Regions from separate parts of the Enterobacter sp. 3U4 genome, predicted to be linked through region 1. Evidence: predicted binding sites of a transcription regulator. Region 1 holds the regulator's gene; each other region holds the start of a gene.
The links. Region 1 encodes PurR, which represses purine synthesis genes. Its sites were predicted from a motif close to CANGCAAACGTTTGCNTG; they were not measured.
Positions count from the first base shown of each region.

Region 1 (3,275 bases):
TCGCCTGCTTATGTTTAGGCACCACGCTGGCAGCCACGACCGACCCCAGCCCAAAGAACGCGCCGTGGTTAAGGCTGGTCAGAATGCGTGACAGCATCAATGTGGTGTAGTCCGGTGCAATGGCCGAAAGCACGTTGCCCAGGGTGAAAATCGCCATCAGGAAAATCAGCGCATTACGGCGCGCGCGGTGCGAAAGTAAAAGCGTCATCAACGGCGCACCGACCATCACGCCGATGGCGTAGGCGCTGATTAACATCCCTGCCGCAGGGATCGAGACATCTACGCCCCGGGCAATAACGGGCAGTAACCCCATCGGGGAGAATTCAGTGGTGCCAATCCCAAAAGCGCCAATCGCCAGGGCCAGCAGGGGAAAATTGATTTTCATGCGTCAACTCCGGATGCCGTGTCATGTGGTGACACAGAACAAAGAAGCGGAAAGCATGACATCAATCACAAAAAATGAGAAGTTAACAAAATGGCAAAAGATTTTTGCCAGAGAAGTAACAATCGGGAGGGAGAAGGCTCTCCCTCCGCGTAAATCAGTGCAGCGCAGCCGTCAGACCGGCCGCAACAATCAGAGCCAGCACAATAACGGTGGTGAACAGCGAAAACTTCAGATCGGAACTCATCAATTTTTCTCCTTTTAATCCCCCCACGAAAAGTGAGCTTGCTCATTTTTGCACAGATTACGTTAAAAATCTTCCTGGATTTATACTGATAACCACTTTACCTCTTCCCCTTTTCATCAAGATAGGACAAAATTCCACGCTAAATTTATTAGCGTACCGGCCATTGACCCCCTCCTGACGTCCCGTGTCGTTTTCCCGGCGTGCCGCAATTCAAGATTGCGTGATAAGGGTGAGAGAAGGCAAACGTTTACCTTCAAGTTTTTCAGGAGTTTAGGATATGGTCTGGAGTGACATTTAATGGCAACAATTAAAGACGTAGCAAAACGCGCAAACGTTTCCACTACAACCGTATCACATGTAATTAACAAAACCCGCTTTGTGGCGGAAGAGACGCGCAACGCCGTCTGGGCAGCGATCAAAGAACTGCACTATTCGCCAAGTGCGGTTGCGCGCAGCCTCAAGGTTAATCACACCAAATCCATTGGATTGCTGGCAACCAGCAGTGAAGCGGCCTATTTTGCCGAGATCATTGAAGCGGTTGAAAAAAACTGCTTCCAGAAAGGCTATACCCTGATTCTGGGCAACGCCTGGAACAGCATTGAAAAACAGCGCGCCTACCTGTCGATGATGGCGCAGAAGCGCGTTGATGGCCTGCTGGTGATGTGTTCCGAATATCCGGAATCCGTGCTGTCGATGCTCGAAGAGTATCGCCACATTCCTATGGTGGTCATGGACTGGGGCGAAGCGCGCGCGGATTTCACCGATTCCGTTATCGATAACGCCTTTGAAGGTGGCTATATGGCCGGTCGTTATCTGATCGAACGCGGTCACCGCGAGATTGGCGTGATCCCGGGTCCGCTGGAGCGTAACACCGGCGCGGGCCGTCTGGCCGGTTTTATGAAAGCGATGGAAGAAGCGCTGATCACCGTGCCGGAAAACTGGATCGTGCAGGGCGACTTTGAGCCGGAGTCAGGCTACCGCGCGATGCAGCAGATTGTTTCCCAGCCGCACCGCCCGACCGCCGTTTTCTGCGGGGGTGACATCATGGCCATGGGCGCGCTCTGCGCTGCCGACGAGCTGGGTCTGCGCGTACCGCAGGATATTTCCGTGATCGGGTATGACAACGTGCGTAACGCGCGCTTCTTCACCCCGGCGCTGACAACCATTCACCAGCCAAAAGATTCGCTGGGCGAAACGGCCTTCAATATGCTGCTGGACAGGATCGTCAACAAGCGCGAAGAGTCGCAGTCCATTGAAGTTCACCCGCGCCTGATTGAACGCCGTTCCGTTGCGGATGGTCCGTTCCGCGACTACCGTCGTTAATCCCTTTACGGGGCCAGCTATGCTGGCTCCCGTAACCATTCCCGATTCAGCGTTTCGCTGTCTCCCAGATAGTCCAGCAGCCAGGCCATGGCGGGCGAGACATCATTTTGCTGCCAGGTCAGGCAGCAGGCCGCATCCGGGAACGGATTTTCAAGCGTCAGCTCAACCCATTCTCCGGTATCGATGCGCGGACGCGCGAAATGAACGGGCACCATCGCGACGCACAGCCCGGCGCTGAGGCACGTCGCCGACGATTCCCAGTCAGGGGCCACCAGCCGTCGCTGGTTGTCCAGAAGCCAGGTGATACGCTTAGGCAATGAACGGGAGGTATCCTCCAGCACCAGCGATGGCCAGTTGCGTAGCGAATCGTCGCTCAGCGGCCCTTCCATCGCCGCCAGGGGATGATCGCGTGCCACCACGCATTTCCAGCTGAGCATGCCCATATCGCGAAAAGCGTAACGCCCCCCGACCGGGATCGCCTGCGTTGCCCCAATCGCCATCTCGGCCCTGCCGTCCGCCAGCGCATCCCAGACGCCGTTGAACACCTCCTGCGAGACCCGCAGCTCGACGTCTGAAAAATGACGATAGAAATCGACGATCATCTGTCGGGTACGTTCCGGCTTAACGATGTTATCCACCGCGATGGAAAGATGTCCCCGCCAACCGTTGGCGATCTGCTGACACTGTTCGCGGGTGATCTGCATTTTTTTGATAACAGAACGCCCTTCCTTCAAAAACCACGCGCCTGCGGGCGTTAATTCCACGTCGCGATGCCGCCGTTCAAACAGCGGAACCGCCAGCCACTCCTCCAGCTGACGCACCGTATAGCTGATTGCCGAAGGGACGCGGTGCAGCTCCTGCGCCGCACCGCTAAAGCTACCGTTACGCGCAACAGCATCGACCACTTCAAGAGAATAATCTGACCACATTTTCTGCCTGCAAAATTTTTGAATGCACCCGCCAAATATTAGCGTTTCACAAGCGGCTTTGCACTCCCTACACTCAGCGCCAATGTATACCTGCCTCCTCAGGAGAATAAAATAATGCAACCCAGGAACGGTTTTTTAATCTGGCTCGGCGGCTTAAGCGTGCTGGGCTTTTTGGCCACCGATATGTACCTGCCGGCGTTTGCCGCCATGCAGGAAGATTTGCAAACCCCTGCTGCCGCCATCAGCGCCAGCCTGAGTTTATTCCTCGCCGGCTTTGCTTTCGCGCAGCTGCTGTGGGGACCGCTCTCGGATCGCTTTGGTCGTAAACCGGTGCTGTTGCTGGGCCTGGCCATTTTTGCCGCGGGCTGCCTGGGAATGCTGTGGGTACGCGATG
Region 1 is NZ_CP136665.1:1,965,700-1,968,974, forward strand. It holds gene RVY89_RS09250 (MFS transporter) at 1-385, opposite strand, end outside; gene cydH (cytochrome bd-I oxidase subunit CydH) at 540-629, opposite strand; gene purR (HTH-type transcriptional repressor PurR) at 927-1,952, shown strand; gene punR (DNA-binding transcriptional activator PunR) at 1,970-2,881, opposite strand; gene punC (purine nucleoside transporter PunC) at 2,996-3,275, shown strand, end outside.

Region 2 (3,275 bases), 900 kb from region 1:
ATGGGCGGGAATTGTACGCCGGGGAAAGAGGAGGTCAACTCCCCGGCGGAGGGAGAACTATTTTAGCTTTGACTGTGCCCAGACAATACCGCTCGCGTATTCCGGCGGCAGGAGCGGGATCATGGCTTCCAGCGTGGCGCTCAGACGGCCCGTGTCGCTGTCGTTCAGGTTCAGGTGGCCAACCTTACGACCCGGGCGAACCTCTTTGTCATACCAGTGCAGGTGCACCAGCGGCAGCTTCAGCCAGTCGTAGTTCAGATCGGTGCCGATCAGGTTGATCATCACCGACGGGCTGTTGACCACCGGCTGCGGCAGCGGCAGGTCGGTGATGGCGCGCAGGTGCAGTTCGAACTGGCTGATGGACGCGCCGTTTTGCGTCCAGTGGCCGCTGTTGTGTACGCGCGGTGCGAGCTCGTTGATTAGCAGACCGAACGGGGTGATAAAGCACTCCATCGCCATCACGCCCACATACCCGAGCTCATGCATGATGGCAGAGAGCATCTCTTCCGCCTGCGTCTGCTGGTCAGCATTAGCGTGCGGGAAGGCGACGCTGGTGCGCAGAATGCCGTCCTGGTGCAGGTTATGGGTCAGCGGATAAAAGACGGTATGCCCGTCGTGCCCGCGCGCGCCAACCAGCGACACTTCACCGCTGAAGTTAATGCCCTGCTCAACGATACACTCGCCGTAGCAATCATCCGGCAGCTCGGCGGTGTCGCCTGCGCGCAGGCGCCACTGGCCGCGGCCGTCGTAGCCGCCCACGCGGCGCTTCACGATTGCCAGCTCGCCCAGCATGGCGAAGACGTCGTTCCACTCGTTTTTATCAGACAGGAGCTGCCACGGCGCGGTCGGCAGACCGAGCTTGTCGAAAAGCTGCTTTTGCGTCAGACGGTCGGCAATGATCGGGAACACGTCGCGGTTAACGAAGGCGTTATGACGCGCCAGCTCGCGGGTCAGCGCAGTTTCCGGCCAGCGTTCGATCTCGGCGGTGATCACGCTCTGGTGGAACGGTACCGCTTCCGGCTCGGCATCCAGCCCGACGGGCCAGACGGCAATACCCAGCGGCTCACCGGCCTGACGCAGCATGCGGCCTAGCTGGCCGTTACCGAGAACGCAAACCTGCTTCATGCCGCACCCCGCGGGTCCGGATTGTCCAGCACTTCGTCGGTCTGGGCTTTACGCCACTCCGCCAGACGCTGATGCAATGCTTTATCGTGCGTCGCAAGAATTTGCGCCGCCAGCAGGGCAGCGTTCGCCGCGCCCGCTTTGCCAATCGCCAGCGTGCCGACAGGAATACCGCGCGGCATCTGGACGATGGAGTAGAGGCTATCCACGCCGCTTAACGCGGCGCTTTGTACCGGGACGCCCAGTACCGGCACCAGGGTTTTGGCGGCAATCATGCCCGGCAGATGTGCTGCGCCGCCCGCACCGGCAATGATCACCTCATAACCGTTCTCTTCGGCGCTTTCGGCGAAGCTGAACAGTTTGTCCGGCGTACGGTGCGCGGAGACCACTTCGACGTGGTGCGGAACATTCAGGATTTCAAAGATTTCGGCGGCGAACTGCATGGTAGCCCAGTCGCTTTTGGACCCCATCACGATGGCGACACGCGCCGGATTATTGCGGGAAGACATGCGTCTTAAAACTCCTGTGGTGCGAAACACACTGCTTTCGAGGGCACAGAGAATAGCATGTTATACGGGCAAGGAAAACGGTTGCGCGGTTAAATCTTGAGCCGTTGTTGCCATCAATTCATAACAAAACAGACCGCGTTCTGGCGGTCTGTTTTCGTCAATCGACAATCATTATTTAGTCAGTTCAGCGGTCATATACACGCGGTTGTTGAACTGTGCGCTGGTGATTTTGTAGGACGCACCTTGTTCAGCGGCCTGAGCAGCAATTTTTGCTTCTGCGCGGTCAAGGGTTGAACCGGTTGCGCTGACGCTCTGCGCGAAAGCACCGAAAGAAGCCAGGGAAAGAGCGGCAACTGCAACGAAAGTTTTGATGGATTTCATGGTCGTATTCCTAAAGTAATTTATCTGGGATAGGGCGTGTTGCCCTGATGTGATAAATAGTAGGCCGACCGCGGGCTGATTAAAATCGAAACAATTTGCCGATATTATTCAAAAAAATAGAATGAACTGTGAGGGGTTAAAACGGAAAAGCGATCAGCTCCACGCCCTCTGGCGTGACTTTGACCATGGATCCTTCTGAGTGCCATGCACCCAACACCACGCGATGGGCCGGTTCGCCGTTGGCGATAAGGGAATGGACGTCTGGACGATGGGTATGACCGTGGATCAACCACTGAACGCCATGCTTTTCCATCACGCTCACCACGGCCTGCGGGTTCACATCCATAATGGTCATGGATTTGCTGCTGTTGGCGGCTTTACTGCCCGCGCGCATTCTGGCGGCGATACGGTTGCGGATAAACAGCGGCAGGGCAAGGAACACCTTTTGGATCCACGGGGTGTGGACTTTGGCGCGAAACGCCAGGTAGCCGGTATCGTCGGTGCAGAGCGTGTCGCCGTGCATGATCAGCACCTTGCGGCCGTAGAGATCGAGCACCTGTTCTTCCGGCAGCAGCGTCATGCTGCTTTCGCGGGCGTAGCGCTTGCCGATCAGGAAATCACGGTTGCCGTGAATGAAGTAGCAGGGGACGCCGGAATCCACCAGCGCATGAATGGCGGCGGCCATTTCACGGTGCAGCGGGTTAGGGTCGTCGTCGCCAATCCAGGCTTCAAACAGGTCGCCCAGGATGTACAGCGCATCGGCGCTTTTCGCTTCACCGCGTAAAAAACGCAGAAAACCGGCGACGATCGCCGGTTCTTCCGTTTGCAGATGCAGATCCGCAATAAAGAGTGTCGCCACGAATTACTCGCTGACGGTCACGCTTGTAATCACAACGTCTTCTTTAGGAACGTCCTGGTGCATACCGCTGCGGCCAGTAGAGACGGCTTTGATCTTGTCAACCACGTCCATACCTTCAACCACTTCTGCGAATACGCAGTAGCCCCAACCCTGCAGGCTTTCGCCGGAGAAGTTCAGGAAGTCGTTGTCTGCCACGTTAATGAAGAACTGCGCGGTTGCAGAGTGTGGAGCCTGAGTACGCGCCATCGCCAGCGTGCCGCGGGTGTTTTTCAGGCCGTTGTTCGCTTCGTTTTTGATCGCTTCTTTGGTGGCTTTCTGGTTCATGCCAGGTTCGAAACCGCCGCCCTGGATCATAAAACCGTTGATCACGCGGTGGAAAATGGTGTTGTTGTAGAAACCTTCGC
Region 2 is NZ_CP136665.1:2,866,645-2,869,919, reverse strand. It holds gene purK (5-(carboxyamino)imidazole ribonucleotide synthase) at 58-1,125, opposite strand; gene purE (5-(carboxyamino)imidazole ribonucleotide mutase) at 1,122-1,631, opposite strand; gene RVY89_RS13820 (YdgH/BhsA/McbA-like domain containing protein) at 1,803-2,012, opposite strand; gene lpxH (UDP-2,3-diacylglucosamine diphosphatase) at 2,149-2,871, opposite strand; gene ppiB (peptidylprolyl isomerase B) at 2,875-3,275, opposite strand, start outside.
Region 2: a site for PurR is predicted at 1,702-1,719, ahead of purE (5-(carboxyamino)imidazole ribonucleotide mutase). Genes of this name have one in related genera too.

Region 3 (3,275 bases), 1.5 Mb from region 1:
GCCGCGACGGTGGGGGAGTTCGCCTGCGCCACTTTTTCCATCGCCGCCGAGGTGCTTTCGGTGTACTCAATTTTCCAGTTCGGATAGCGGTTCAGGAACTGGCTGCACTGCTGGAACGGCTGCGGGTGACTGTAGACGGTTTCGATTGTGTTCAGATCCGTTGAGCCGGAGACCAGCACACAGTGATCGATAGGGATCGTCAGCTCTCCTACCAGCGACAGGCTGGTGTGCTGCAGCAAATCGTAAACGTCGTTGATGGCGCCGGAGCTGGTGTTTTCAATCGGTACGACGGCGTAATCCGCCTGGCCGGTCTCAACCTGATTAAAAATGTCGGCAAACTTAGCGCAGCCGCTCTCAATAAATTCTTCGAAATGGCGTGCTGCATACTGACGCGCTGCCAGGTGAGAATAAGAACCCTTCGGACCGAGAAAGGCGATACGCGCAGAGTGTGGATTGGTTTTGTTCAGATGCTGCTGGAGCAGCGCTTGCTGGGTAAGAACGGAGTCTTCGATGATGAGCTGGAACAACCGGGTAATGTAGTGGGCATCAAGGTGATGCGCTTTGCCGAGCTGAATAAGACGTTCCAGCAGATCCCGCTCGCGGTCAATATCACGGACCGGACGATGGGAGTCCAGCTTGGCTTTGCCCACTTCAACGGCAAGGGCGCGGCGTTCGGCCAGCAGCGCCAGCAGTTTCTCATCCAGCGCGCTGATTTTTACTCGCAGATCCAGTAACGGGTTTTCCGGTGTCATAGTGTTGCCTGTCTCATTTTATCGTTATCAATAAAAAAGGCCCCCCGGTGTGGGAGGCCTTGTTGTTCGTCTTCGCATTCTTTATCACACGACGAAACGCCTCCCGGTCAGGGGAAGGTAAAAAAGAATGCGAAGAAGAACGGCGTAAGTTTCATGAAGTCATCCTGTGATTGATACCGTTAAAGTACCCGTACTGTTTTCACCCTGTCAATAAAAAACAAAAAACGCGCCCGAAGGCGCGTTGGCGGTACACTCAATTTAAAGGATTACTCTTCTTCAACTTCTTCCGCGAAGCTGGCGTCTTTCACCGATGTTGCGGCGCGACGGGCTTCACCTTTGTGTTGCACTTTATTGAGCTGCCGTTCCAGCTTGTTGATCAAATCGTTAATAGCGGTGTACATATCCTCGTGTTTTGCGCTGGCGACCAGATGGCCGTTTGGAGTATTGATAGTTGCGTCAGCGATGAAACCCTGCGGCTCCTTGGACAGGATGATATGTGGATTAATCAAATGAGTTTGCCATTTATCCAGTTTGGCGAGACGGTCTGCGACGTGCTGGCGGATTGCCGGAGTAATTTCCATTTGTTTACTGGTAATGTTCATTGTCATAAATTTTACCTCTTGTCTTTCCGTCTTGGTGATTCCAGCATACCCGACCTAATGTCAAAATGTGTGATTTAGATCACGTTATTTTGTCGGTTTTTGTCAGGGAATCTTTTTTGTGAGGCAGGGCAGGAAGAGGTGAGATTTACCTTGTAGAAGGCAAAAATTGGAGCCATAGTTGACTGGATGTGTTGAGGCTTAAGCGCTTCAGCGATGCTGAGAAACGAATAAAAAAACGGCAGCCCGAGGGCTGCCGTTTTGCATTGAGGCAAAATCAGGTGTTGCTGCTGTTCGCGGCGATGATTTTCGCCACTTTTTCAGCCTGAGCGGTCATCTGCATCTGACGGTAAGCGTTTTCCATCAGCTTCAGGCCGTCGCGGGTTGCCTGAGTATCCGGGTAATCACGCAGCATACCTTCTACGCGGTTAACCACGGCGACCCATGCGCCACGGCGGGTATAGTATTCCGCCACGGAGTATTCATATTTCGCCAGACGATCTTTCAGGAACACCAGACGCTTGGTGGCGTCGGTCACGTACTGGCTGTTCGGATAGCCGCGCACCAGCTTGGAGAAGTCATTGAAGGCATCACGCGCATGCTGCGGGTCACGGTCAGAACGATCCACGCCAAAGAAGCCCTGCAGCGCACTGTCGTCCAGCGCCATGTTAGTGAGGCCGCGCATGTACATCACGTAGTCGATGTTAGGATGAGTCGGGTTCAGACGCATGAAACGATCGATGGTTGCCTGAGCCAGCGGCAGATCGGCATTTTTATAGTATGCGTAGATGAGATCTAACTGTACCTGCTGCGAATATGGACCAAATGGATAGCGATTATCCAACGCTTCCAGTTGCGTTATCGCCTGTTTCCAGTTACCGTCCTGCAACTTTTGTTGTGCAGTCGCATAGATTTCATTCGGCGGATTGTCAGGGACCTGTTCATTTGAACCGGAGCAGCCCACCAAAGCCAGGCTCAACGTGGCCGCTGCCACCAGATATTTCATGCGCGTCATGACGTTTTGACTTTCCTCAAATGTTTGTCCGGGAGAAACTCTGTTCCTGCTCCCGATTAAGACCAGCTACAATAGCACACTATATTAAACGGCAAAGCCGTAAAACCCAACGTTAAACGAAGAAGCAGTTTATGGCACAACGAGTAGAACTCACCGCAACAGTCTCCGAAAATCAGCTCGGTCAACGCTTAGATCAGGCTTTGGCCGAATTGTTCCCTGATTATTCGCGTTCACGCATAAAAGAATGGATCCTTGACCAGCGCGTGCTGGTAAACGGCAAGATCTGGGACAAACCAAAAGAGAAAGTGTTAGGTGGGGAAGCTGTCGCCATCAATGCTGAAATCGAAGAGGAAATCCGCTTCGAGCCGCAGGATATCCCACTGGACATCGTCTATGAAGATGATGACATTCTGGTGATCAACAAGCCGCGCGACCTGGTTGTTCATCCGGGCGCGGGGAATCCGGACGGTACGGTACTTAACGCACTTCTCCATTACTATCCGCCGATCGCGGATGTCCCACGCGCGGGCATCGTGCACCGTCTGGATAAAGACACTACCGGTTTGATGGTGGTGGCGAAGACCGTTCCCGCTCAGACCCGTCTGGTGGAATCGCTGCAGCTGCGCGAAATCACCCGTGAGTATGAAGCGGTAGCTATTGGGCATATGACCTCTGGCGGGACGGTAGAAGAGCCAATCAGCCGTCACCCAACCAAACGTACCCATATGTCGGTGCATCCGATGGGTAAACCGGCGGTGACGCACTATCGCATTATGGAACACTTCCGTATTCATACGCGCCTGCGTCTGCGTCTTGAAACCGGGCGTACTCACCAGATCCGCGTGCATATGGCCCACATTACCCATCCGCTGGTGGGGGATCAGGTCTACGGTGGCCGTCCGCGTCCGC
Region 3 is NZ_CP136665.1:427,506-430,780, forward strand. It holds gene pheA (bifunctional chorismate mutase/prephenate dehydratase) at 1-752, opposite strand, end outside; Phe leader region at 783-908, opposite strand; gene pheL (pheA operon leader peptide PheL) at 860-907, opposite strand; gene raiA (ribosome-associated translation inhibitor RaiA) at 1,019-1,360, opposite strand; gene bamD (outer membrane protein assembly factor BamD) at 1,629-2,366, opposite strand; gene rluD (23S rRNA pseudouridine(1911/1915/1917) synthase RluD) at 2,498-3,275, shown strand, end outside.
Region 3: a site for PurR is predicted at 1,458-1,475, ahead of raiA (ribosome-associated translation inhibitor RaiA). Genes of this name have one in related genera too.